Linked DNA regions of Streptosporangium sp. NBC_01755. The main gene of each other region encodes a partner of the protein of the gene in region 2 in a complex. Links are inferred from orthologs where the notes say so. Each region holds a gene or a part of one and is shown on either strand. Other genes may lie near its edges.

Region 1 (8,198 bases), 3.1 Mb from region 2 along the record:
CGTGATGCCGAGGTCGCGCTGGGCGGGGCTGATGGCGCCGGTGCGGAGCGCCCACCAGCGGCCGGCGCCGGACTGGAAAATGGTCCAGGCGGGGTAGAGCGTGCGTAATTCAGTTACGCGGTCGTTCGTGAGGAGCATCATGGGGTGCCTCACTTCATGTGATCGGGTGTTCTCATCATGCGGCTTCCCGGAAAAACTTTCAAGGGCACAGTTTCAATGACACAATTGTCGGATTCGCACCACCGTAGGCCAGCCGTATGATGCGCTCACTCAGCGCACACAGGAGGACACGCGATGACCGGCAGCCCCACCGTCAAACTGCGACGCCTCAGCGCCGAGCTCGTTCGCTTGCGTAAAGATGCAGGGCTAACCGTTGAAGAGGTGACTACCCGCCTCGGGTGGTCCAACGGGCGCCTCACGAAATGGGAACTCAACCAGTGGGTGCGACCCGACGTCGTGCTCATTCGCGCTCTGCTGGACCTGTATGGCGTCACCGACGAGCAGGTTCGCAACGCGATCCTCGACCTCGCCCGCCAGTCCCGCGAGAAGGGATGGTGGGCCAAGTACAACGACGTCTTTCGCGGCTCACTGCCCGGCTTCGAGGCAGAGGCGACCCAGATCCGCACCTATGAGGCCTTGTTCGTCCCCGGCCTGCTTCAGACCGCCGATTACGCCGCCGCCGTGTTTCGGGCCGGCCAGGTGCTGGACGATGCCTCTGTGAAACGGCGCGTCGAGGTCAGGATCGTCCGGCAGGACGTCCTCAAGCGCGAGCGGCCACCGGAGCTGTATGCCTTGATCGACGAGGCGGCGCTACGCAAGATGATCGGCGGGCCCGCGGTGATGGCGGAGCAAATGCGACATCTGATTGAGGCGGCTGCTGCCCCGCACGTAACGATTCAGATTCTTCGTGACTCGGCTGGTGCGCATGCGGTGATGACCGGAGCATTTACGATCTTGGACTTTGCGACCGAACTCGACCCCTCGGTGGTCTACTTGGAAACTGCGACAGACTCACTCCACCTGGAGAAGCCGGAGGAACTACAGGCGTACGGTCGGATCTTTACCCGGGCGGTGGCGATTTCGGAGCCTCCGGAGGAGTCTGTTAGGTATCTGGCAACGATGGTTGATCAACTGGAGAGAGGCGATGGAACTAACCCCAACTGAGCTCGCCACGCTCACCTACCGCAAGGCCAGCTTCAGCGGCCCTCACGATAACTGCGTCGAGGTCGCCGAGTTGCCTAGCGGAGGCCGCGCGGTGCGCAACAGCAAGAGGCCGGAAGCGGCCACCGTGACCTTCACCACAGGCGAGTGGGACGCCTTCATCAAGGGCGTCAAGGCCAACGAGTTCGGCTAGGAAACAGGTTCATAACAAAAGCCCCCATCCTCCCGGATGGGGGCTTTTGCGTGGAACTAACCCGCCGTCAGTCTACGGGCCGTAACCACGATCGGCGCGGGTCGAGGATGGGAGCGAAATGGGAGTGAGCCACTCCCGGCCAGGCTCACTCAGACTCGGTGATCCTCGGCCTATCACACCCCTTGAGCTGCTATTTCTTCCCTATATGCAGGTAATGGCGCCGGAAAAACCTGCTTTGGGAGCAGGGGGCCGCAGGTTCAAATCCTGTCACCCCGACATATGCCGGGCATCGGTTTCGACCGGTGCCCGGTTTCTCGTTGTACGGGGTGCGAGTTTTCGGCCACGCGAGAGGGGCGGGGCACGCGGACGCGTGCGGGGAGGATCGCCTCACGGTGTGGGAGCCATGGTGCGGGAGCCATGGTGCGGGAACGTCAGTGGTGGGCGCTGAAGAGGGCCCAGACGGCCTTGCCGCCGCAGTTGAGGTAGTCCCAGCCCCAATCCTGGCTGTAGGTCTCCACGATGTAGAGGCCCCGGCCGTTCTCCGAGATGAAATCCGGTTCCTTGGGGGTCGGAATCTCGTCGCTCGGGTCCGTCACGGCCAGGAGCACATGGGGGGAGAGGCGCAGCAGGACGAGCGTGATCGGGGTGTTCTCCGGTTGCCCGGGCGGACACAGCGCGTAACGGACCGCGTTGGTGACAAGTTCCGAAACCACTAGCGCTGCGTCATCGCTGAGTTCTGCCAGTCCCCAGTCGTGAAGCGTCGAGCGCGTCACGTCCCGGGCGGTCTTCACCGAGTCTGCCTGGCTGGGCAGGGGACACGCGGTGGCGTCGGAGTGGTTGACCCCGAGCAGCTCGTCAAAGCCGATTTCGCAGGTCGCCTGCAGGTAGTCGGCAGCCGATTTTGGCTCCTCCACCATCCTGCCGGTACCTCCCGCTGTCATCGTGAGTCTCCGTACCGCTTGAGAGTTTTCAGAGCTTGTGCACCATAAGCCCAATATGCACTAAACCATCATGGGTCACCGGAACGTCTGCTGCAAGACCCAAATGCACGTGCAGTTGCAATGTGCAGCAGCATGGGGGTTAGGTCGGCGACTTGGCGAATTGGGCAGGGAGTTGAGACCTTGTCATAGCGGCCGGAAGTAGTGACACTGTGTGCGCTGGCCCAAGTAGAGAGGGAGGCGAAGTGGCGCAGCTTCAACCGGGATCAGGTCCCACAGCTCTGCGTATCCTCTTAGGCTCCCAACTGCGTCGTCTGCGCGAGGCCAAGGGGCTCTCGCGAGAGGAGGCAGGCCATCTGATCCGCGGATCCGAATCCAAGATCAGTAGGATGGAGCTCGGCCGGGTTGGTCTGAGAGAACGCGACGTGGCGGATCTGCTCACCTTCTACGGGGTGGAGGACGAGCGCGCTCGGTCGGCGATCATGGACTTGCTGCTCAGAGCCAACGAACCCGGTTGGTGGCACCGGTTCAACGACCTGCTGCCCTCATGGTTTCAGACGTACGTCGGCCTGGAGGAGGCAGCCTCCCGGATCCGTACGTACGAGGTGCAGTTCGTGCCCGGCCTGCTGCAGACGAAGGAGTACGCCAGGGCGATCGTCACCGCGGGGAGCGCAGGCATCGCGCCCGACGAGATCGCCCGCCGCGTCGACCTGCGGATGGAGCGCCAGCAGGTGCTCAAGCGGTCCGACGGCCCGTTCTTCTGGGCCGTCATCGACGAGGCCGCGCTGCGGCGCCCCATCGGCGGTGCGGACGTCATGCGGGGCCAGTTGGAGCACCTGCTCGATCTCATGCGGCGGACGAACATCACGATCCAGGTGATGCCCTTCAGCTTCGGTGGCCACAGCGCGGAGGGCGGCGCCTTCAGCGTGCTCCGCTTCAACGACAGCGAGCTTCCGGACGTCGTCTACGTCGAGCAGTTGGCCAGCGCCCTCTACCTGGACAAGCGCGAGGACGTCGACCGCTACAGCGAGGTCATGGAGCGGCTGTGCGCGGTCAGCACCACCCCCGGCGAGACGAACGACATCCTGAGGCGGATCATCAAGGAGGAGTGAGCGGCCGTTGGTCGCTCCATGGTGCCGCTCTGCCCTAGACTGGCCTGCGGCGCTGAACACCCGCCGCAGTGGAGCGTGCCCTAATCTTGCACGTCTCGATGGCTGTGCCAAGTGCCACTCATGTGGGCGCGGCGCGAGAGCTTGCCGCGGTAGCCGCTACGACTTGGCGCGCCCGCGATCACTCGAAGTTTGATCAAGGAGACGACCCCGTGAAGACCGCTGTGGAGGAGCTCAGCCCGACCCGGGTAAGGCTTACCGTCGAGGTGCCGTTCGAGGAGCTCGGCGAGAGCCTGCAGGCGGCGTACAAGAAGGTCGCGCAGCAGGTGCGCGTTCCCGGGTTCCGCCCCGGCAAGGTTCCGGCCCGCATCATCGAGCAGCGGTTCGGCCGCGCGGTGGTGCTGGAGGAGACCCTCAATGACGCGGTGCCCAAGCTGTACGGCCAGGCCGTCGACGAGAGCGAGATCTTCCCGGTCAGTCAGCCGGAGATCGAGGTCACCAAGATCGAGGACGGTCAGCAGGTCGAGTTCACCGCCGAGGTGGACATCCGCCCCCAGTTCGACGTCCCCGACTACCAGGGCATCGAGGTGACCGTCCCGGTCTCCGAGGTCTCCGACGCGGACGTCGACGTCCAGCTGGACGGCCTGCGTCAGCGTTTCGCCACGCTGACCGGCGTCGAGCGTGCCGCTGCCTCCGGCGACTTCGTCGTCATGGACCTGGCCGCCGCGATCGACGGCGTCAACATCGAGGAGCAGCAGGCCAACGACGTCTCCTACGAGGTCGGCGCCGGCTCGGTGCTGCAGGGCCTGGACGACGCACTGGTCGGCCTGTCCGCCGGTGAGACCAAGGAGTTCACCACCAACCTGGTCGGCGGCGAGAACGCCGGCGAGGAGGCCGTGGTCACCATCACCGTCAAGAACGTCAAGGAGAAGGTCCTCCCCGAGCTCGACGACGAGTTCGCCCAGCTCGCCAGCGAGTTCGACACCCTTGACGAGCTCAAGGCGAGCATCAGCGGGCAGGCCCGCCGCAACAAGCTGATCGACCAGGTCGTCCAGGCCCGTGAGAACGCGCTCGACGCCCTGCTCGGCAAGATCGACATTCCGCTGCCGGAGAGCGCGCTCAAGGCCGAGGTCGACAATCGCAAGCACAATCTTGAGCACCAGATCGCCGACAGTGGCCTGAGCAAGGAGGCGTTCTTCCGCCTCTACCAGACCACCGAGGAGGAGCGCCTCGCCGAGTTCGACGAGAGCGCCGCCAAGGCACTCAAGACGGGCTTCGTCCTCGACAAGATCGTCAAGAGCGAGGAACTCGGCGTCAGTGAGCAGGAGCTGACCAACTTCGTGGTGCGCCGCGCCATGCAGATGAACGTCGCGCCCAACACGCTGGCTCAGCACCTGGCCGACAACGACCAGCTCACGCTGGCCATGGTCGAGATCGTCCGGGACAAGGCCAAGAGCGTCATCGGCGACGCCGCGAAGGTGACCGACGAGGCGGGCAACGAGGTCGACCTCAAGGCCATCTACACCGAGATCAACGGTGAGGAGCCCGCCGCCGAGGAGGCCCCCGAGGCCGACGCCCCTGAGGCCGACGACGCGAAGTAGTCCCAGGCTGAGAGAGGGCGCCATCGAGCGCGCCCGACGCCCCCGCCGCGCTCCGCGTGACGGGGGCGTTCGCGTGCTCCCGGCTCCGGCCGAGGCCTGCGGTGCCGCTCGTCCGGGGCCGCAGGCCTCGGACGAGCCGAGGGCGATGTGGGGGGTGAGTGCGCCGCAGAGCGCTGCCTGACGGTCTCCGGTATTCCTTCGGCTCTCCCGACCTCCAAGGGGACTCGCGGGCTCCTGGGCCCGCTGAGGGCCGCGATCTTCCTCTCTTCGGCCCCGGAAGTGTCGTGCGTCCCTCCTTCGCGGCTCCCCGCGACCCGCTTCCGGCCTTCGCACACGGCCCCGTGAGCTCCGACGCGCCGTACGGACTCCGGTTTCCGAGCCTTTACCAGGGGGCGCGGCGGGAGGTTCCAGGCACGGCGAGGAGGCGGCGGCCAGCATGCGCCGTCAGCGAACAGTGCGTTGAGGGGGCATGTCCGGTAGGCCGCGCGCGTTAAGGTCACAAGCAAAGCCAATCGATTACGACGCATCGGAAGGTGACGCTGTGACCAGCCCGCCGACCTTCTACCAGCCGACCGGCTCCGGGCCCGAGTCGATGAGCCAGCCGAACGGCTCGTTCAGGCTCGAAGACCAGCTCTACCAGCGGCTGCTGCGTGAGCGAATCATCGTGCTGGGCACCCAGGTCAACGACGAGATCGCCAACCGAATCTGCGCCGAGCTGCTTCTGCTCGCCGCGGACGACTCAGAGCGCGACATCTGGCTCTACATCAACTCGCCAGGCGGTTCCGTGACCGCTGGTATGGCGATTTACGACATGATGGAATACGTGCCTAACAATGTGTGCACGGTCGCGATGGGTCTGGCCGCTTCCATGGGCCAGTTCCTGCTCTGCGCCGGTGAGCGGGGCAAGCGTTACGCCCTGCCGCACGCCCGCATCATGATGCACCAGCCATCCGGTGGTATCGGCGGTACCGCAGCCGACATCGCCATCCAGGCGGAGCAGATGCTCTACGTCAAGAAGACCCTCGCCGAGCGCATCGCGTTCCACACCGGTCAGAACCTGGAGCAGATCGAGGCCGACTCCGACCGTGACCGCTGGTTCACGGCCGAGGAGGCCAAGGACTACGGCTTCATCGACCAGGTCGTGCGCAGCGCTCGACAGGTGCCCTCCACGGGCGCCGTCTCCTGAAGGGGCACAAGGTGAGTGAGTTGATCCGGCCGGGAGACATCAACGGCCGCTACGTTCTTCCGTCCTTCACCGAGCGCACGTCCTATGGCATGCGGGAGATGAACCCGTACGCCAAGCTCTTCGAGGACCGCATCATCTTCCTCGGCGTGCAGGTGGACGACGCGTCGGCCAATGACGTCATGGCGCAGTTGCTGACCCTGGAGTCGCTCGACCCCGACCGTGACATCAGCATCTACATCAACTCGCCGGGTGGTTCTTTCACCGCCATGACGGCGATTTACGACACGATGCAGTTCGTCCGGCCGGAGATCCAGACGGTCTGTCTGGGGCAGGCGGCCTCGGCGGCGGCGGTCCTGCTGGCCGGCGGCACGCCCGGCAAGCGCTTCGCCCTGCCGAACGCCCGCATGCTGATCCACCAGCCCTCCACCGAGGGGGGCGGCCAGGGAAGCGACATCGAGATCCAGGCGCGTGAGATCCTCAGGATGCGCGCGCAGATGGAGACCATCATCGCTCAGCACTCGGGCAGGGCGCCGGAGGCGGTCCGCAAGGACATCGAGCGGGACAAGATCCTTGACGCTGTGGAGGCCAAGGAGTACGGGCTGATCGACGACATCATCCCGTCCCGCAAGAAACTCGCGAAGGCCGTAGCCTCCTAACGAGGCATATCGCACCGGAACCGTGCCGAATCAGGCACGTTCCGGTGCGACTCGCCGCTAGGGGGCTCACTGAGGGCTCAGAAGACGGTAACGTCGAAACCTAAGCGGGATGACTTTTCGATCGGGTATCGGGCCGGTCGGAAGAAACGGACCGCGGCAGCCAGGGCGGTCCCACGCAAAGGAGTATCTGGGGTGGCACGCATCGGCGACGGGGGAGACCTGCTGAAGTGCTCTTTCTGTGGAAAGAGCCAGAAGCAAGTCAAAAAGCTCATCGCCGGACCCGGCGTATACATCTGCGACGAGTGCATCGACCTCTGCAACGAGATCATCGAGGAGGAGCTCAGCGAGTCCTCTGAGCTCAAGTGGGACAGCCTTCCCAAGCCGAGGGAGATCTACGAATTCCTCGACGCCTACGTCATCGGTCAGGACCAGGCGAAGAAGGCTCTCTCCGTAGCGGTCTACAACCACTACAAGCGGGTGCAGTCCGGCGAGCGCGGGCGTGACGACGGCATTGAACTGGCCAAGTCCAACATCCTGCTCCTGGGCCCGACCGGTTCCGGTAAGACGCTGCTCGCACAGACGTTGGCGAAGATGCTGAACGTTCCGTTCGCCATCGCCGACGCCACAGCCCTGACAGAGGCGGGCTACGTGGGCGAGGACGTCGAAAACATACTGCTCAAGCTGATCCAGGCCGCCGACTACGACGTCAAGAAGGCCGAGACCGGCATCATCTACATCGACGAGGTCGACAAGATCGCTCGCAAGAGCGAGAACCCGTCGATCACCAGGGACGTCTCCGGTGAGGGCGTGCAGCAGGCCCTGCTGAAGATCCTGGAGGGCACGACCGCGAGTGTGCCGCCGCAGGGCGGCCGTAAGCACCCGCACCAGGAGTTCATCCAGATCGACACCACCAACGTGCTGTTCATCTGCGGTGGGGCCTTCGCCGGCCTCGAAAAGATCATCGAGTCCCGGATCGGCCGCAAGGGCATCGGTTTCAACGCCATCATCCGTTCCAAGGAAGACATCGACAGCTCAGACATCTTCGGGGACGTCATGCCCGAGGACCTGCTGAAGTTCGGCATGATCCCCGAGTTCGTCGGCCGGCTTCCGGTGATCACGAGCGTTCACAACCTTGACCGTGAGGCGCTCATCCAGATCCTCACCGAGCCGCGCAACGCCCTCGTCAAGCAGTACCGTCGCCTGTTCGAGCTGGACAACGTCGAACTCGAGTTCACAGACGACGCGCTTGAGGCGATCGCGGACCAGGCGATCCTGCGCGGCACCGGTGCCCGCGGCCTTCGAGCGATCCTGGAGGAGGTCCTCCTCTCGGTGATGTACGAGGTGCCGTCGCGGC
Region 2 (8,188 bases):
TCGGCCTCAAGGAGAACGTCATCATCGGAAAGCTCATCCCGGCCGGTACCGGCATGCCCCAGTACCGCAACATCCGGGTCGAGCCCACCGAGGAGGCCAAGGCCGCGATGTACACGGTCGGCGGCTACGACGGTTCCGCGGCGGACTACACCTTCGGCTCGGGCTCCGGTGAGGCCGTGCCGCTGGAGGAGTACGACTTCGGTCAGTACAACCGCTGAGTGGTCACAGGCGGCGCCCGGTCCCCGGCAGGGGATCGGGCGCCGTCGCCTTTCCAGGGCGTTCTCGTCCCGAACCGGTGGGTGTGGCCCTTTCTTGACCGGAATGTTGCGGCGAAAGCCGTACGTTAATAAGGAGAACGGCCGGAGAAGTGCTCTGCGGCGGGTAAGCTCGACATGGACCCGGAAGCGGTCGGTCGGAAACCGGTCGTGGGAGTCATGACACGAATGCGGGCACCCACAGCGGTGCCTGGCCGGTGCGGCCGTTTTGACGTGTTGCGCTGGGCTGGGTAGTCTTGCCCTTCGTGCCCATGTCTTCGTGGGCCCTCATGCGTGTGCGTCGACAGGTTCCCGATGGGGAGTCGTCAGGGGCGTCGCATGGCCTCCTCCACCGGACCGGCTTTGACCGGGAAGTGGCGCGACAAGTGCGCGACACGCCCGACCGCGTGGGTCGGAGGGGATGAAAGAACCGCAGGTCATGACACCGGCAGCACCTGCAAAATGCACGACATTCGATTAACCGGCTAGCACGAACGGAGACGCGGTGCCCACGATTCAGCAGCTGGTCCGCAAGGGCCGCCAGGACAAGGTCACCAAGACCAAGACCCCGGCGCTCAAGGCCAGCCCTCAGCGACGCGGCACCTGCATGCGCGTTTACACCACGACCCCCAAGAAGCCGAACTCCGCCCTCCGCAAGGTCGCGCGTGTCCGGCTCACCAACGGCATCGAGGTCACGGCCTACATCCCCGGTGTTGGTCACAACCTCCAGGAGCACTCCATCGTGCTCGTCCGCGGTGGTCGTGTGAAGGACCTGCCGGGTGTTCGCTACAAGATCATCCGTGGTTCGCTCGACACCCAGGGTGTCCGTAACCGCAAGCAGGCCCGTAGCCGTTACGGCGCGAAGAAGGAGAAGTAGGAATGCCTCGCAAGGGTTCTCCTGGCCGTCGTCAGCTCATGGCTGACCCGGTTCACAACTCGCCCCTGGTCACCGCGCTCATCAACAAGGTGCTCCTGGACGGCAAGCGATCCATCGCTCAGTCCATCGTGTACGGCGCCCTCGAAGGTGCCAAGGAGAAGACCGGCAACGACCCGGTCGTCACCCTGAAGCGCGCGCTGGACAACGTCAAGCCCACCCTTGAGGTCCGCAGCCGCCGTGTCGGTGGCGCGACCTACCAGGTTCCGGTCGAGGTGCGCGCCGCGCGTAGCACCACCCTGGCCCTGCGTTGGCTGGTGCAGTACTCCCGCGCCCGCCGCGAGAAGACCATGACCGAGCGCCTCATGAACGAACTGCTCGATGCCAGCAACGGCCTCGGCGCAAGCGTCAAGAAGCGTGAGGACACCCACAAGATGGCCGAGTCCAACAAGGCCTTCGCCCACTACCGCTGGTAACAGCGGCTTCGACGAGACGACGAGGACGCGAGAGAAGTGGCCACCACGACCGCTCTTGACCTGGCCAAGGTCCGCAACATCGGGATCATGGCTCACATCGACGCGGGCAAGACCACGACGACTGAGCGCATCCTGTTCTACACCGGTATCAACTACAAGATCGGTGAGGTCCACGAGGGCGCAGCCACGATGGACTGGATGGAGCAGGAGCAGGAGCGTGGTATCACCATCACCTCCGCTGCCACGACCTGCGAGTGGCTTGGCCACACGATCAACATCATCGACACGCCGGGTCACGTGGACTTCACGATCGAGGTGGAGCGCTCGCTCCGCGTCCTCGACGGTGCCGTCGCCGTGTTCGACGGCGTTGCAGGCGTCGAACCCCAGTCCGAGACGGTGTGGCGTCAGGCCGACCGTTACGAAGTGCCCAGGATCTGCTTCGTCAACAAGCTGGACCGGGTCGGCGCGGAGTTCCACCGCTGCGTCGACATGATGGTCAGCCGTCTGAACGCGACCCCCGCCGTCGTCCAGCTTCCCTGGGGCGTCGAGGCCGACTTCAAGGGCGTCATCGACCTGGTCAAGATGAAGGGCCTGTACTGGGGCACCGAGACGGCCAAGGGCGAGATGTACGAGGTCGTGGACATCCCGGAGGAGTACTCCGAGGCTGCTCGCGAGTGGCGTGACAAGCTGGTCGAGACGGTCGCCGAGAACGACGACGAGCTGATGGAGCTCTTCCTGGAGGGCGTCGAGCCCACCGAGGAGCAGCTGGTCGCGGCCATCCGCCGAGCCACGCTGGCCAGCGCCATCAACCCGGTCCTGACCGGCACCGCGTTCAAGAACAAGGGCATTCAGCCCCTGCTCGACGCGATCGTCGCCTACCTTCCCGCCCCGACCGACATCCCGGCCTTCAAGGGCCACGCGGTCGGCAAGGAAGAGGAGATCATCGAGCGTCACGCGGACGTGAAGGAGCCGTTCTCCGCGCTGGCCTTTAAGATCATGAGCGACCAGCACCTGGGCCGTCTCACCTACATCCGCATCTACTCGGGCACGCTCGAGACCGGCACCGCCGTGGTCAACTCGGTGAAGGGCCGCAAGGAGCGGATCGGCAAGATCTACCAGATGCACGCCAACAAGCGCGAGGAGCGCCCGTCGGCCGTCGCCGGTCAGATCGTCGCCGTCATGGGACTCAAGGACACCACCACCGGTGACACCCTGGCAGACCCGGCTCACCCCGTGGTGCTGGAGTCGATGAACTTCCCGGCGCCGGTCATCAGCGTCGCCATCGAGCCCAAGACCAAGGGTGACCAGGAGAAGCTGGGCACCGCGATCCAGCGTCTGGCCGAGGAGGACCCGTCCTTCCAGGTCCGTCGTGACGATGAGACCGGGCAGACGGTCATCTGGGGTATGGGCGAGCTCCACCTGGAGATCCTCGTCGACCGGATGCGCCGCGAGTTCAAGGTCGAGGCCAACATCGGCCGGCCTCAGGTGGCCTACCGGGAGACCATCCGCCGCAAGGTGGAGAAGGTCGACTACGTCCACAAGAAGCAGACCGGTGGTTCCGGCCAGTTCGCCAAGGTCATCATCGACATTGAGCCGCTGGGCGAGGGCAACGACGGTTACGAGTTCGCGAACAAGGTCTCCGGTGGCCGCATCCCGAGGGAGTACATCCCCTCGGTCGACGCGGGCGCCCAGGAGGCGGCCGAGTTCGGTGTTCTCGCCGGCTACCCCATGGTCGGGGTCAAGGTCACCCTGCAGGACGGTGCCTACCACGAGGTGGACTCGTCCGAAATGGCCTTCAAGATCGCTGGCTCGATGGCCTTCAAGGAGGCCGCGCGCAAGGCGGACGCCGTAATCCTGGAGCCGATGATGGCCGTCGAGGTCACCACGCCCGAGGACTACATGGGTGACGTCATCGGTGACCTCAACGGTCGCCGCGGGCAGATCCAGGCGATGGACGAGCGCTCCGGCGCCCGAATCGTCAAGGCGCTCGTGCCGCTCTCTGAGATGTTCGGCTACGTGGGAGACCTCCGTAGCAAGACGCAGGGACGCGCGAGCTACAGCATGCAGTTCGACTCCTACGCGGAAGTGCCCGCGCACATCGCCAAGGAGATCGTCGCGAAGGTGCGGGGCGAGTAAGTCCAGCACCCACTTTGGTTGCGGGTAGCGAGGAGATCGTCGCCCCGCCACCGGAGGGGTGCGGGGCGAGTAAGTCCAGCACCCACTTTGGTTGCGGGTAGCGAGGAGATCGTCGCCCCGCCACCGGAGGGGTGCAGGGCAGGCAAGTCCGGCATCCAACCCGGCGCCGGAGGCGAGGAGACTCGCGATCGGTTGCCGGGGGTGTGGGGCGAGAGCTTTCTCGTGGGCCGGTTCCGAGAGGGATCGGCCTCCCCAAACCCGAATATGAAGACGCAAGTCACGTCAGAATCTCTAAGGAGAGAGCAGTGGCCAAGGCCAAGTTCGAGCGGACCAAGCCGCACGTAAACATCGGCACCATTGGGCACATCGACCACGGCAAGACCACTCTGACCGCGGCGATCACCAAGGTGCTCCACGAGCGTTTCCCGAACCTCAACGAGGCGACCCCGTTCGACAAGATCGACAAGGCGCCCGAGGAGAAGGCTCGTGGTATCACGATCTCCATCGCGCACGTCGAGTACCAGACGGAGAAGCGCCACTACGCCCACGTGGACTGCCCCGGTCACGCCGACTACGTGAAGAACATGATCACCGGTGCGGCTCAGATGGACGGTGCGATCCTCGTGGTCGCCGCCACCGACGGTCCGATGCCGCAGACGAAGGAGCACGTCCTCCTGGCCCGCCAGGTCGGCGTCCCCTACATCGTCGTGGCCCTCAACAAGTCCGACATGGTGGACGACGAGGAGATCCTGGAGCTCGTCGAGCTCGAGGTCCGCGAGCTTCTCTCGGCCCAGGAGTTCCCCGGCGACGACCTGCCGGTCGTCCGCGTCTCGGCGCTGAAGGCGCTTGAGGGCGACGCCAAGTGGGGCGACTCGATCATCGAGCTCATGGCCGCGGTGGACGAGAACGTCCCCGAGCCGGTCCGTGAGACCGACAAGCCGTTCCTGATGCCGGTCGAGGACGTCTTCTCGATCACCGGTCGCGGCACGGTCGTCACCGGTCGTATCGAGCGCGGCATCGTCAAGGTCAGCGAGACCGTCGACATCATCGGCATCAAGGAGACCAAGACCACCACCACGGTCACCGGTGTCGAGATGTTCCGCAAGCTCCTCGACGAGGGCCAGGCGGGTGACAACGTCGGTCTGCTCCTGCGCGGCATCAAGCGCGAGGACGTCGAGCGCGGCCAGTGCATCATCAAGCCGGGCACGACCACCCCGCACACCGAGTTCGAGGCCCAGGTCTACATCCTGAGCAAGGACGAGGGCGGCCGCCACACGCCGTTCTTCAACAACTACCGCCCGCAGTTCTACTTCCGTACGACTGACGTGACCGGCGTGGTGAACCTCCCCGAGGGCACCGAGATGGTCATGCCGGGCGACAACACCGAGATGAACGTCGCGCTCATCCAGCCCATCGCGATGGAGGACGGTCTCAAGTTCGCCATCCGTGAGGGTGGCCGCACCGTCGGTGCGGGTCGAGTGACCAAGATCATCAAGTAGCACGATCGTGGAGTGGCGGTCGGCCCTCAACGCAGGGCCGGCCGCTTCCCCACGAGGGGGCCGCGCCGCAGGGCGCGAACCCTGGCAGGGACCCCACGAACCGTGATCTCGCAGTTGGTTCGGCCGAACGATGACCGAAGTAACTGCCAGATCACGGAAGAAAGCGCGGACTTACAGCGTCTGCTACGTGGGGCATGTGCGGAGAACGTCGCCCCAGGGCGAAGTGGGCTCCGCACAACGTGGAGGGGACGTCCAAGGCGACCCCGGCCATGACACAGCGGCAACAGCCGCACGTAACTTTTTCAGACGACAGTGAAGGACACCGAGGCCATTATGGCGGGACAGAAGATCCGCATTCGGCTCAAGGCCTATGACCACGAGGTCATCGACGTCTCGGCCAAGAAGATCGTCGAGACGGTGACAAGGACTGGCGCCAAGGTCGCGGGCCCGGTGCCGCTGCCGACCGAGAAGAACGTGTACTGCGTCATCCGCTCGCCGCACAAGTACAAGGACAGCCGCGAGCACTTTGAGATGCGCACGCACAAGCGGCTGATTGACATCATCGATCCGACGCCGAAGACGGTCGACTCGCTCATGCGACTCGACCTTCCCGCCGGCGTTGACATCTCGATCAAGCTCTGAGGGAACGCACTGACATGGCTAAGCAGATCAAGGGCGTCCTGGGCAAGAAGCTCGGCATGACCCAGGTCTTCGACGCGGACAACCGGATGGTCCCGGTGACCGTCGTCGAGGCTGGTCCGTGCGTCGTGACCCGCGTCCGCACCGCTGAGAAGGACGGCTACACCGCCGTCCAGCTGGGCTTCGGGCAGGTCGACCCGCGGAAGGTCAACAAGCCGCTCGGCGACTACCTGCGCAAGCACGACATCACCCCGCGCCGTTACTTCGCGGAGATCCGCACTGACGACGTGAGCGAGTACACCCTGGGCCAGGAGCTCTCGGCCGACACCTTCGAGGCCGGCCAGTACGTCGATGTGACGGGCAAGAGCAAGGGCAAGGGGTACGCGGGTGTCATGAAGCGTCACGGCTTCAAGGGCCTGGGTGCCTCGCACGGTACGCAGCGCAAGCACCGCTCGCCGGGTTCCATCGGTGGCTGCGCCACCCCGGGCCGCGTTTTCAAGGGCGTGCGCATGGCCGGCCGGATGGGCAACGTCCGCACGACCGTCCAGAGCCTCAAGGTTCACGCCGTGGACGCCGAGAAGGGCCTCATCCTGATCAAGGGTGCGATCCCCGGCGCCAACGGCAGCCTGGTTCTGGTCCGCACCGCCGCCAAGAAGGGGGCTGCCAAGTGAGCACCATTGACGTCCTCGACGTGAGCGGCGACAAGGCCGGGACCGTCGACCTGCCGGAGGACATCTTCGGCACGAAGGTCAACATTCCGCTGATCCACCAGGTCGTCGTGGCCCAGCTCGCCGCTCGCCGGCAGGGCACCCACAAGGCCAAGACCCGTGGTGAGGTCAGTGGCGGCGGCAAGAAGCCGTACCGCCAGAAGGGCACCGGCCGCGCCCGTCAGGGCTCGACCCGCGCTCCGCAGTTCACCGGCGGTGGCACCGTCCACGGCCCGGTTCCGCGGGACTACTCGCAGAAGACTCCCAAGAAGATGAAGGCCGCCGCCCTGCGCGGGGCCCTGTCCGACAGGGCGACCGGCGGCCGCGTTCACGTGGTCAGCGGTCTGGTCACGGGGGAGACCCCGAAGACCAAGGCGGCTCTTGAGTCGCTTCGCAGGATCACCAAGGCCCGTAGCGTCCTGGTCGTCGTCGACGAGGGTGACGAGCTCAGCTGGCTGAGCCTGCGCAACGCTCCCGAGGTCCACCTGCTGGACGCCGGGCAGCTCAACACCTACGACGTGCTCTGCCACGACGACGTCGTTTTCACTCAGGCGGCGTACGACCAGGTCGTCGCGCGTCTGAGCAAGAGCGGGAAGGAAGACGCCTGATGGAGAAGATCGCCGACCCGCGCGACATCATCATCAAGCCGGTTGTCTCCGAGAAGAGCTACGGCCTGATCGACGAGCACAACAAGTACACGTTCCTGGTGCGGAAGACGGCCAACAAGACGCAGGTCAAGATCGCTGTTGAGAAGATCTTCGGCGTCAAGGTGGCCAGCGTCAACACCATCAACCGCCAGGGCAAGCGTAAGCGGACCAGGTTCGGCTACGGCCAGCGTCCGGCTACCAAGCGGGCGATCGTCAGCCTGGTCGAAGGCGACCGGATTGACATCTTCGGCCAGATCGGCTGACGCGCTCGCTCAGTAAGTACAGGGAGAAAGCCCCTCACCGCCAGGTGAGGGGCGTTCGACCGGATTAACCGACGAAGGATGAACGAAAAAGATGGGCATCCGTAAACTCAAGCCGACGACCCCGGGTCGCCGCGGCGCCAGCGTCTCGGACTTTGCCGAGATCACGCGCAGCACGCCCGAGAAGTCGCTGCTTGCACCCCTGCACAGCAAGGGTGGCCGTAACGTCCACGGCCGTGTCACCACCCGTCACCAGGGCGGTGGCCACAAGCGCGCCTACCGGATCATCGATTTCCGGCGTCACGACAAGGACGGGATCCCGGCCAAGGTCGCTCACATCGAGTACGACCCGAACCGCACCTCCCGTATCGCGCTGCTGCACTACGCCGACGGGGAGAAGCGCTACATCCTCTGCCCGACCGGCCTCAAGCAGGGCGACAAGATCGAGAACGGCCCCACGGCCGACATCAAGCCGGGCAACTGCCTCCCGCTGCGCAACATCCCGACCGGTACCTTCATCCACGCGGTGGAGCTCCGTCCGGGCGGTGGCGCCAAGCTGGGCCGGTCCGCCGGCGCGCAGATTCAGCTCCTCGCCAAGGAGGGCCAGTACGCCACGCTGCGTATGCCCTCCGGTGAGATGCGCCAGGTCGACGTTCGCTGCCGGGCCTCCATCGGCCAGGTCGGCAACGCCGAGCA

The links.
Region 1: the proteins of rpsG (region 2) and tig are in contact, whole or in part, in a crystal structure (PDB 3GTY), measured with the Thermotoga maritima proteins. The link is inferred for Streptosporangium sp. NBC_01755 from one-to-one orthologs. Residues at the interface, in WP_004081843.1 of Thermotoga maritima: Lys34, Lys52, Lys55, Glu59, Arg62, Gln63, Glu66, Asn67, Lys69, Val71, Arg95, Ala109, Lys110, Lys111, Gly112, Arg113, Pro114, Glu117, Glu121, Ile124, Ala125, Tyr127, Asn128, Asn129, Thr130, Gly131, Lys135, Asp139, Arg142, Met143; in WP_004081061.1 of Thermotoga maritima: Glu122, Val124, Val129, Leu130, Tyr133, Glu188, Gly259, Ile262, Tyr263, Glu266, Ser270, Glu273, Gln274, Glu277, Arg308, Gln311, Ile312, Ser315, Tyr316, Glu325, Arg329, Arg336, Leu363, Phe366, Trp367, Arg373, Leu377, Arg381, Leu384, Glu387.

The regions. Positions count from the first base shown.
Region 1 is NZ_CP109131.1:1,314,408-1,322,605, reverse strand. The notes cover bases 2,930-5,807. They hold tig (trigger factor), read left to right. Parts: upstream 2,930-3,613; coding sequence 3,614-5,002; downstream 5,003-5,807. Other genes in these bases: OG884_RS05535 (ClpP family protease), read left to right, coding at 5,544-5,807; OG884_RS05545 (helix-turn-helix domain-containing protein), read left to right, coding at 2,930-3,404. Also shown: OG884_RS05565 (hypothetical protein), read right to left, coding at 1-141; OG884_RS05560 (helix-turn-helix domain-containing protein), read left to right, coding at 295-1,164; OG884_RS05555 (DUF397 domain-containing protein), read left to right, coding at 1,145-1,354; OG884_RS05550 (ATP-binding protein), read right to left, coding at 1,786-2,295; more of OG884_RS05545, read left to right, coding at 2,538-2,929; more of OG884_RS05535, read left to right, coding at 5,808-6,188; OG884_RS05530 (ATP-dependent Clp protease proteolytic subunit), read left to right, coding at 6,200-6,844; ATP-dependent Clp protease ATP-binding subunit ClpX, read left to right, coding at 7,037-8,198. UniProt on the Bacillus subtilis protein: Involved in protein export. Acts as a chaperone by maintaining the newly synthesized protein in an open conformation. Functions as a peptidyl-prolyl cis-trans isomerase.
Region 2 is NZ_CP109131.1:4,454,500-4,462,687, forward strand. The notes cover bases 1-2,868. They hold rpsG (30S ribosomal protein S7), read left to right. Parts: upstream 1-1,133; coding sequence 1,134-1,604; downstream 1,605-2,868. Other genes in these bases: OG884_RS21450 (DNA-directed RNA polymerase subunit beta'), read left to right, coding at 1-218; rpsL (30S ribosomal protein S12), read left to right, coding at 760-1,131; fusA (elongation factor G), read left to right, coding at 1,692-2,868. Also shown: more of fusA, read left to right, coding at 2,869-3,740; tuf (elongation factor Tu), read left to right, coding at 4,046-5,239; rpsJ (30S ribosomal protein S10), read left to right, coding at 5,573-5,881; rplC (50S ribosomal protein L3), read left to right, coding at 5,896-6,549; rplD (50S ribosomal protein L4), read left to right, coding at 6,546-7,193; rplW (50S ribosomal protein L23), read left to right, coding at 7,193-7,495; rplB (50S ribosomal protein L2), read left to right, coding at 7,587-8,188.